Regions from separate parts of the Peribacillus sp. FSL M8-0224 genome, predicted to be linked through region 2. Evidence: riboswitches for the same ligand, from Rfam matches in the RefSeq annotation. Region 2 holds a riboswitch; each other region holds the start of a gene.
What was found. Region 2 has a riboswitch for S-adenosylmethionine ahead of mmuP (S-methylmethionine permease). Riboswitches for the same ligand answer to the same signal wherever they lie in the genome.

Region 1 (3,283 bases), 2.3 Mb from region 2:
TGTTCGGAACAGCTTACTGACTTTCGTCAATGTAATCATTAACCCTCACCTCTTTTATCCAATAAAACCTATGAACTTAGTTGATTTCTCTACATTATTAGTCTGTTTCTCCTATCATGTAAAAGTTTTCCCAATTAAAATAGAAAAAACCTTTCTGCATGAGCAGAAAGGCAGGTGAAGAAACAGGCCTTCCTCTCATCTTCCAAAGTGATTAAACTTTGTGTGAATTGGCACCTTTCCAAGGAAATCTCCTTGTCGGTTGCCGGGTTTCATCGGGCACATCCCTCCACCTCTCTTGATAAGAGCTAATATATAGAATATTTGTACATCATTAAGTTCTTTAGTATGGAGAAATTTTATCATAGATAAAAAAGGAGCGCAATGTATATTATTTCTAGTACAAGAATGAACAGGAACTTTACTTAAACCGATTTGGAAGTCAAGGAGACGATATTCGTCGCCTTTTCAATTGCCTGCTCCAAATCTTCTATTAAGTCGTCTACATTTTCAATCCCAATCGATAATCGGACTTGATCGGCACTTACGCCCGCTTTCGCAAGACCCGCCTCATTCAATTGTTGATGGGTCGTACTGGCTGGGTGGATGATCAAGCTCTTCGCATCCCCCACATTAGCCACATGGGACCATAATTCCACCGAATTGATAAGTTTTGCCCCAGCTTCGCGATTACCTTGAATCCCAAATGTCACGACAGATCCAGCTCCCTTTGGCAAATACTTATCCGCAAGGGCTTTATCGGGATGATCCTCATCACCAGGATGTGAAACCCAGGTAACGGCAGGATGGTTTTTTAAATAGTTTATGACAGACTTGGTGTTGGATAGATGCTCTTTCATCCTTACATGCAGCGTTTCAAGTCCAAGCGTAAACTGGAATGCACTTTGGGCACTTAGTGCTGGGCCCAAATCACGGAGTAACTGGACTCGGGCTTTCGTTATGAATGCAGCAGGTCCAACTGCCTCGGCGTATACCAGACCGTCGTAACTTGGGTCAGGCTCCGTGAAGCCAGGGTAGTTCGGCGAGTTCCAATCAAATTTCCCTCCATCCACGATGACACCGCCTAGCGTCGTTCCATTTCCAAGAAGCCATTTTGTAGCGGAATGGATGACAATATCCGCTCCAAAATCAATTGGTTTGCAAAGATACGGTGTCGCGAAGGTATTATCAATGATTAAAGGTATGCCGGCTTCGTGGGCAATTTCCGCTACCGCTTCAATATCGAGCACCCTCAAACTTGGATTTCCGATCGTTTCAGCAAAAATGGCTTTAGTTCTTGGCGTAATCGCCCTTTTGAAGTTTTCAGGGTCATCGGGAGAAACGAACTTCACTTTGATCCCATATTTAGGAAGAGTGTTTTCAAAAAGGTTATACGTACCGCCATATAATGTAGAGGCAGAAACAATCTCATCCCCTGCAGCGGCGATATTCAGGATTGAAAGTGAGATGGCGGCCATTCCGCTTGCCGTTGCCAATCCGCCGATACCGCCTTCCAATAAAGCCATCCTTTCCTCAAAAACACTGACCGTGGGATTATGAAGCCGTGTATATATATAGCCATTCTCCTTTAGGCCAAATAAATTCGCTGCATGGTCGGTGTCCTTGAACAAGTATGCATTGCTTTGGTAGATAGGAACGGCACGGGCACCTGTTTCATCAGCTTGGAGACCGCCATGAACACTTAATGTTTCGAAACGCAACTTTTTCTCTGACATATAATTTCACCTTTTTCTATGGATTTAGTTGGATTTATATGAAATCTGGCTTTTTATAAACAAAAAAACCACTTCAATAAGAAGAGGTTTCAAGAACACACCTCATCTACCAGAGCCAACACTCTGCTGGAATTAGCACCGTATATAAAAATTTATACCGGTTGCCGGGCTTCGTCGGGCCAGTCCCTCCGCCACTCTTGATAAGAACTATTAAATTCTGCCATTACTTAATTCAAAATATAGCATTTTAGATTAAATCAGTCAATGAATTGTTAGAATATTCTTTGTTTTTCTCTTCTCTCATTCAAATGTCAGCAACAAAGAAAACCAACCGCGGTTCTGATTGGTTTCCTAGCTGATTTCCTTAAGCAATCCGTACAAATAAGGAACGGATTGAAAGGCATATATTTTTTTGTGCAGCTGCCCTTCTTTGAAAAGCAATAAGCAAGGAACACTTTCGATTTCATATGATTCGGCAATTGCTTGGACATAGTTCATATTCATTTTGCCTGCCTTCAATTCCGGAAAAAGCTCCAAGGATATCGTCAACATCTTGGAGGCCACCTGACAGGTGCCGCATAAAGGTGTATATAAATATAAGCAAAAGGTTTCCCCATTTTCAACAGCAAGCTTACACTCTTCTTCTTTCCATTCTTGCATCAATTAGTCGTTCACCCTTTGACTTAGAAATTTCATTTTCACATTCATATTGGCAGATAGGAGCACAGTTGCGATATGATGTTCGGGTGAGCTCTCCACTTCTTTGTACATTTTATTAATATACAGGTGGTTCGCTTCCGGCATTTCCCTTCGGAACTGCTTCCGCAGCTTTTCTCCTGATTCATCTGCGTCAAAAAGGAGATAAACATCACGGTCCATCAATTCATCCACTAATTCATCCAGCTTAGTTAATGATATGGTCCCATTCGTACATATTATTTCCACATCTTCATTTAAAACGGAGGCAACTTTTCTTCTATCGGAACTGCCTTCTACAATGATCACTTTATCGAATTCGCCCCACTCCATGTCATCACTCCATCTCACGAATTATGTGCGCAACTCACCCACTGTACAAATGAAAAAGAGAGCAGGCCTTTTCAGTCCCCCCTCTCCTTTCTTTTTAACCGTTGATTAAACTCTCATACTCTTCAGCGCTCATCAAGTTTTCAATATCACTGACATTAGATGGTTCAAGCACGACCATCCATGCCTTTTCATAAGGAGACTCATTTACATATTCAGGGTTGTCACTTAAATCTTCGTTTACTTCAACAACCTTGCCACTGATAGGTGCATAAAGCTCAGAAACGGTCTTAACGGATTCAACACTTCCAAATGGTTCGTTCGCTTTCAATTCATCGCCGATTTCCGGAAGCTCAACGAATACGATGTCCCCAAGCTCGGACTGTGCGAATGCCGTAATTCCAATGCGCACTGTTCCATCTTCCGTTTTGACCCATTCATGTTCTTTAGTGTAACGAAGTTCTTTTGGTGTTGTTGTCATAATTAACCCTCCATATGTACATCTTATTTTATCTATTCCATTA
Region 2 (3,283 bases):
AAATATAGCGGCAAGTTTGCTGTTCCATTACGAGGGGGCATTACAAGGAGCGATTCTTCATCATCCAATGGTTCCAAGACGAGGGATCGCTTTGCCGTCCCTTTCAGATATACCTGTATTTATAGCTGCAGGTAAAAACGATCCGATTTGCCCGGCAGAAGAAACTGATGAACTTAATCAACTTTTACAGCAAGCTGGCGCTACAGTTGAAGTTCAGTGGGAAAATTACGGTCATCAGTTGACACGTTCAGAGGTTGATGCAGCAGGTTTATGGTTTCAAAAGAACTTTTTATAAGAATGAGAGGGAATGAAGATGATTTCTGTTAATCCTGAAAGTCTGACTGAACGGGATAATTATAAGTTTTTGACTGGAAGCATTATACCGAGACCTGTAGCGCTGGTTACGACACAATCCGAAACCGGTACAATCAATATAGCGCCGTTCAGCTTTTTTAACATAGTCAGTTCAAATCCTCCGATGATTTCCATTTCTGTTCAACGGAAAGAAGGAGTTTCAAAGGATACAGCCCGAAATGCAATTCAAACAGGTGAGTTCGTTGTTCATATCACTGACGAAAATAATGTTGCAGATGCAAATCGAACGGCAAAGGAACTCCCATCTGAAGAAAGTGAATTGGGTCTTACTAACTTCAATCTGGCAGTTAGTGATAGGGTATCCGTACCAGGATTGGAAGAAGCGAAGGTGCGTTTTGAATGTACATTAGAGCAATCGATTCCATTGGCAGGTTCCAAGAATGAACCTGGTTGTGATTTACTGATAGGGAAAATAGTCTGCTATCATATAGAGCAAGATATATATCATAATGGCCGTATTGACCCGAATGGGCTAAAACCTGTAGCGAGATTAGCCGGTCATACTTATACAAGACTAGGGGAATTATTTGAAATAGAACGTCCTTAAGGAAAAAGACCAACATGACCCCGGTTAGTTTTATTTGCCATTATAATACGCTTAGCGCTTGTTCCAAAAACAATTTAATATTAATGCCCCAGCCATGATCGTTAGCATTTAAAAGGAAGTCATTACATTCCGAAACAAAACTTGACAATTTTTTCATAGCTTGATAAAGTTATAAAAAAATAATTTCTTATCCAGAGAGGTGGAGGGACTGGCCCTATGAAACCTCAGCAACAGGTCTACAAAGACACTGTGCTAATTCCAGGGGGTGAAACCTTGATAGATAAGACCGTACGTGTTTATTTGTCAGTAACGCACTCTTTTTTAGAGTGCGTTTTCGTTTTTTCTGGATGCAAGATTAAGGAGAGTTAGAATGGAAAACAAAAGGAAGCATGATTTTCAAAGGCAAATGCAAGCACGGCATATCATAATGCTATCGCTTGGCGGGGTGATTGGAACTGGTTTATTCTTAAGTTCGGGTTATACGATTCAACAGGCTGGCCCGTTCGGAACCATCCTTTCGTATCTGATTGGTGCATTAGTGGTTTATCTAGTCATGCTATGTCTAGGTGAACTGTCAGTGCATATGCCCGAGACAGGTGCGTTTCATAGTTACGCAGCCAAATACATCGGACCAGGGACAGGGTATACAGTAGCCTGGTTGTATTGGCTAACCTGGACTGTTGCACTAGGTTCGGAATTCACGGCTGCAGGATTGTTGATGCAGCGATGGTTTCCATCAATCAGTGTCTGGATATGGAGTGCTCTATTTGCCATTTTGGTCTTGGCATTAAATGCGTGGACCGTTAAGTTTTTCGCTGAATCCGAATTCTGGTTTGCGTCTATTAAAGTATTTGCTATTGTGATATTCATTATTCTGGGAGCTGCGGCAATGGTAGGTTTCATTCCAATGATTAACGCACAATCAGCTCCGTTATTTTCCAATGTTACAAGTGCAGGTTTATTTCCAAATGGTGCTTTTGCCATTCTAATGACGATGCTCGCTGTGAATTTTGCATTTTCTGGAACTGAATTGATCGGAGTTGCAGCTGGAGAAACTGTGAATCCTGAAAAAACGATTCCAAAGGCAATCCGTATGACATTATGGAGATTGATTATCTTTTTTGTAGGTACCATCGTTGTTTTATCCGCATTATTGCCTGTTTCGGATGCAAGCGTATTAGAGAGCCCCTTTGTTGCCGTTCTAGAACGAATTGGAGTGCCATATGCAGCGGATATTATGAACTTTGTTATATTAACTGCCATTTTGTCTGCTGCAAACTCAGGACTATATGCCTCATCCAGGATGCTTTGGTCACTTGCAGATAAGAAAACTATTTCACCAATATTTGCAAAATTGACAAAACGGGGTGTTCCCTTGAATGCAGTCCTTTTCAGTATGCTGGGCGGTGTTTTAGCACTTTTCTCGAGTATTATTGCGCCGGATACTGTATATATAGTGCTTGTATCCATTTCTGGACTAGCCGTGGTTATAGTTTGGATGAGTATTAGCGCGTCACAGTTTCTATTTCGCAGACGATATATAAACGAAGGAAACTCAGTTAATGATTTGGCTTATCATACACCATTATATCCATTCGTACCAATCGTTTCATTTATGCTATGTCTTGCTTCTTGCATAGGAATTGCATTTGATCCTACACAAAGAATTGCACTATATTGTGGCATTCCGTTTATTTTGTTTTGCTATGGAAGTTATTATCTGACACAAACCATAAAGAAAAGAGGAATAGACAATGAAGAATAAAATTAACCCAATTGAAACAATTTTACGAGGTCATTCAGTCATGATTTTGGACGGAGCTTTAGCTACAGAGCTTGAAAGTCATGGGTGTGATTTGGACGATCCCCTGTGGTCTGCACGTGTATTGCTTGAAAATCCAGAAGTGATTTACCAGGTGCACTCTGACTACTTTCGAGCTGGTGCTGACTGTGCGATAACGGCAAGCTATCAAGCAACGGTTGAAGGTTTCGCCCTCCGCGGAATACAAGAAAAAGAGGCATTGGATCTAATCAGGAAAACGGTTTTACTTGCAAGACAAGCAAGAGATGAATTTTGGAAGGAAGAATATCAAACGATTAGACCTAAGCCATTGGTTGCTGGATCAGTTGGGCCTTATGGAGCTTATCTAGCAGATGGTTCAGAGTATGTTGGGAACTATGGTGTTTCAGATGAAGCTTTAGCGGCATTTCATCGCCCACGAATAAAAGCTTTGATTGAAGCAGGAGCTGACATTTTAGCATTTGAAACGATTCCTTCTTTGCAAGAAGCAAAAGTATTACATTCATTATTGAAAGAATATCCAGAAGTCCATGCTTGGCTATCCTTTTCTTTGAAAAATG
Region 3 (3,283 bases), 2.1 Mb from region 2:
TCGTCAGGATATGGAACGCATCGTACGCGAATACGCCGAAAAAGGCCAATACTATAAAACGGCGGAACGAATAAAGTAATGCACGAGCACTTGACTGAAAATTACGAGTATTTGAACGCAACTCACGAGTATATCGCTGAAATTCACGAGTATTGCACCAACTTACGAGTAAATTGCTTAAACTCACGAGTATTTGTTCCAAATTCACGAGTATTTGCTCAAAACTCACGAGTAAATCGCTCAAATTCACGAGTATGGCCCTTAAAGTTGAATTTCTTTGGGATTTCTTGAATTATTCCCGCAGACGGCTAAGTTAATCCATAAAAAAGGTGCCCCGCTAATAGCGGGACACCTTTTTTTATATGAATTACGCTTGTGCTTTTAATGTTTCTGCTTTGTCCGTGCGTTCCCATGGAAGATCGACATCTGTACGGCCGAAGTGTCCGTATGCAGCTGTTTGTTTGTAGATTGGGCGACGAAGGTCAAGCATTTTGATGATTCCAGCTGGACGAAGGTCGAAGTTTGCGCGAACTAGGTCAACAAGGACTTCTTCGCTAACTGTACCAGTTCCGAACGTATCAATAGAGATCGATACAGGCTCTGCCACACCAATTGCGTATGCCAATTGAACTTCCGCTTTGTCGGCAAGGCCGGCTGCCACGATGTTTTTCGCAACGTAACGTGCAGCGTATGCAGCAGAACGGTCAACTTTAGTTGCATCCTTACCAGAGAATGCACCGCCGCCGTGACGAGCGTATCCGCCGTAAGTATCAACGATGATTTTACGTCCAGTAAGACCAGCATCCCCTTGAGGTCCGCCGATTACGAAACGGCCAGTCGGGTTGATGAAGTACTTAGTATCTGCATCGATCAACTCGGCTGGAACGACAGCTTTGATCACATGTTCTTTTAGATCGGCTTGAATTTGTTCAAGCGTAATTTCTGCATCATGCTGTGTAGAGATGACGATCGTATCTACACGTACAGGACGGTTATTCTCATCATATTCCACGGTTACCTGTGTTTTACCATCAGGGCGTAGGTAAGCAAGAGTTTCATCTTTACGAACTTGAGTCAAGCGGAATGAAAGTTTATGCGCCAATGAAATCGGAAGCGGCATAAGCTCTTCTGTTTCATTACAAGCGAATCCGAACATAAGACCTTGGTCCCCTGCACCGATTGCATCGATTTCTTCATCTGACATGTTTCCTTCACGAGCTTCCAATGCTTTATCGACACCAGCTGCGATATCGGCAGACTGCTCATCAATGGAACTCAAAACGGCACAAGTTTCAGCATCGAAACCGTATTTCGCACGTGTGTAGCCAATTCCTTTAACCGTATCACGAACGATACGCGGGATATCCACGTAAGCGGACGTTGTAATTTCACCAGCAACAAGTACAAGACCTGTAGTTACACTAGTTTCACACGCAACACGTGCATTTGCATCCTTAGCTAGGATAGCATCTAAAATGGAATCTGAAATCTGATCACAAATTTTGTCCGGATGGCCCTCTGTAACAGATTCAGAAGTAAATAGACGTTTCTTTGACATCATATTTCCTCCTTGGAAGTTAGTATGTTGTAGGCATAAGCCTGATTTTTACGGAACTCGTTTCCCTCATTAGTTTCAACTATAGACACAGAATTACTTATAAAAAACACAAAAACCTTCCCTGGCAAATGAGGAAAGGTTTAAAACTCTGTCTTCTATCCTTTCACTCTTATCGTTCAAGGGTTTTTTACCTTGCTCAGGTTAGCACCATCACCACTATTCCTTGAAGACCTTCGCTTTATTTTCGGCGATCGATCTTGGAGTCAAGTTCAATATGGCAGGTTGCTGGGTTTCAAAGGGCCTGTCCCTCCACCAACTCGGGATAAGAGAATCCGTACAATTTAAGATATTATCGTATCTGGCTGGAATTTGTCAATGCTTTTCTAAAAAGAACATTTCCACCCAGAATGGCGTTCATTTGAAAAAACATGTTGATACAACGTCCTAGAGGGGTTTACAACGCAAAATACGAATAGAAATGTTGTAAATTGCCATTAATAATAAAGTATTGAACATCGAAAAGGAACGACATCCTGACTTTCCCATTAGACATATATTGCTTACTAACTTCCTATTTAAATAAATTTTTCTTCATGAAAGTATATGCGATTATCCTGACTCGGTTCCTGCCGGATTAAAATGATTAATGCGGCTAGCTGAAAATAATCACAAATTAAAAGAAATAGTATAGACTAATTAAATGAATGTGTTATACTAATTGTAATCTAAAAACTCAAACAAAGGAAGGTACCTCATATATGAATTCTGTAGATGTTTCTAATGAGTTACACCAATTATTAACAGGAAACAATGTGCAAACTCAACTATCAGTTCCTCAATTGGTCGAAAAAGTACTTAGCAGAAATGAAGGCGTTTTAACATCAACCGGCGCGGTAAAAGCTGAAACTGGCAAATATACCGGTCGTTCACCTAAAGATAAATATATCGTGGAAGAAGCATCAGTTAAAGATAAAATCGATTGGGGTCCCGTGAACCGACCGATTTCCGAAGATGTGTTCAATAAACTATATAATAAAGTAGTTGACTACCTAAAAGCAAAAGAAGAGATTTTTGTTTTTAAAGGTTTCGCTGGTGCAGACGAATCATCACGTCTTCCCATCCGTGTTGTTAATGAATATGCTTGGCATAACCTTTTCGCCCATACTTTGTTCATCCGTCCAAACGAAGAGGAACTGAGAGGTCACGAAGCTGAATTCACGATCCTTTCTGCACCTAACTTCAAAGCGGACCCAGAAGTGGACGGAACTACATCCGAAACGTTCATCATCGTTTCTTTTGAACGCCGTACGATCCTGATCGGCGGAACGGAATATGCAGGAGAAATGAAAAAATCGATCTTCTCGATCATGAACTACTTACTTCCAGAGGCTGGAATCCTTCCAATGCATTGCTCTGCTAACGTAGGACGTGAAGGGGACGTCGCTTTATTCTTCGGACTGTCCGGTACAGGCAAAACAACTTTATCAGCAGACACTAGCCGTAAATTGATTGGCGATGACGAGCACGGCTGGTCTTCTAATGGCGTATTCAACATCGAAGGCGGCTGCTATGCGAAAACGATCAACCTTTCACGTGAAAAAGAACCGCAAATTTTCGACGCAATCCGTTTTGGTGCTGTATTGGAAAATGTTGTTGTTGATCCGGATACGCGTGTAGCGAACTATGATGACAGTTCATTGACTGAAAACACTCGTGCTGCTTACC

Region 1: another riboswitch for S-adenosylmethionine. It lies ahead of MKX49_RS23750 (O-acetylhomoserine aminocarboxypropyltransferase/cysteine synthase family protein); the one in region 2 lies ahead of mmuP (S-methylmethionine permease).
Region 3: another riboswitch for S-adenosylmethionine. It lies ahead of metK (methionine adenosyltransferase); the one in region 2 lies ahead of mmuP (S-methylmethionine permease).

Annotation. Positions count from the first base shown of each region.
Region 1 covers NZ_JBBOOJ010000001.1:4,871,423-4,874,705, forward strand. The annotation lists gene MKX49_RS23745 (methionine ABC transporter ATP-binding protein) at 1-39, opposite strand, end outside; SAM riboswitch class I at 193-305, opposite strand; gene MKX49_RS23750 (O-acetylhomoserine aminocarboxypropyltransferase/cysteine synthase family protein) at 423-1,733, opposite strand; SAM riboswitch class I at 1,833-1,940, opposite strand; gene MKX49_RS23755 (thioredoxin family protein) at 2,085-2,393, opposite strand; gene MKX49_RS23760 (toprim domain-containing protein) at 2,397-2,762, opposite strand; gene gcvH (glycine cleavage system protein GcvH) at 2,857-3,240, opposite strand.
Region 2 covers NZ_JBBOOJ010000001.1:2,563,670-2,566,952, reverse strand. The annotation lists gene MKX49_RS12260 (alpha/beta hydrolase) at 1-295, shown strand, start outside; gene MKX49_RS12255 (flavin reductase family protein) at 314-922, shown strand; SAM riboswitch class I at 1,107-1,209, shown strand; gene mmuP (S-methylmethionine permease) at 1,293-2,687, shown strand; gene mmuM (homocysteine S-methyltransferase) at 2,677-3,283, shown strand, end outside.
Region 3 covers NZ_JBBOOJ010000001.1:4,645,106-4,648,388, forward strand. The annotation lists gene MKX49_RS22490 (gamma carbonic anhydrase) at 1-79, shown strand, start outside; gene metK (methionine adenosyltransferase) at 368-1,561, opposite strand; SAM riboswitch class I at 1,725-1,887, opposite strand; gene pckA (phosphoenolpyruvate carboxykinase (ATP)) at 2,317-3,283, shown strand, end outside.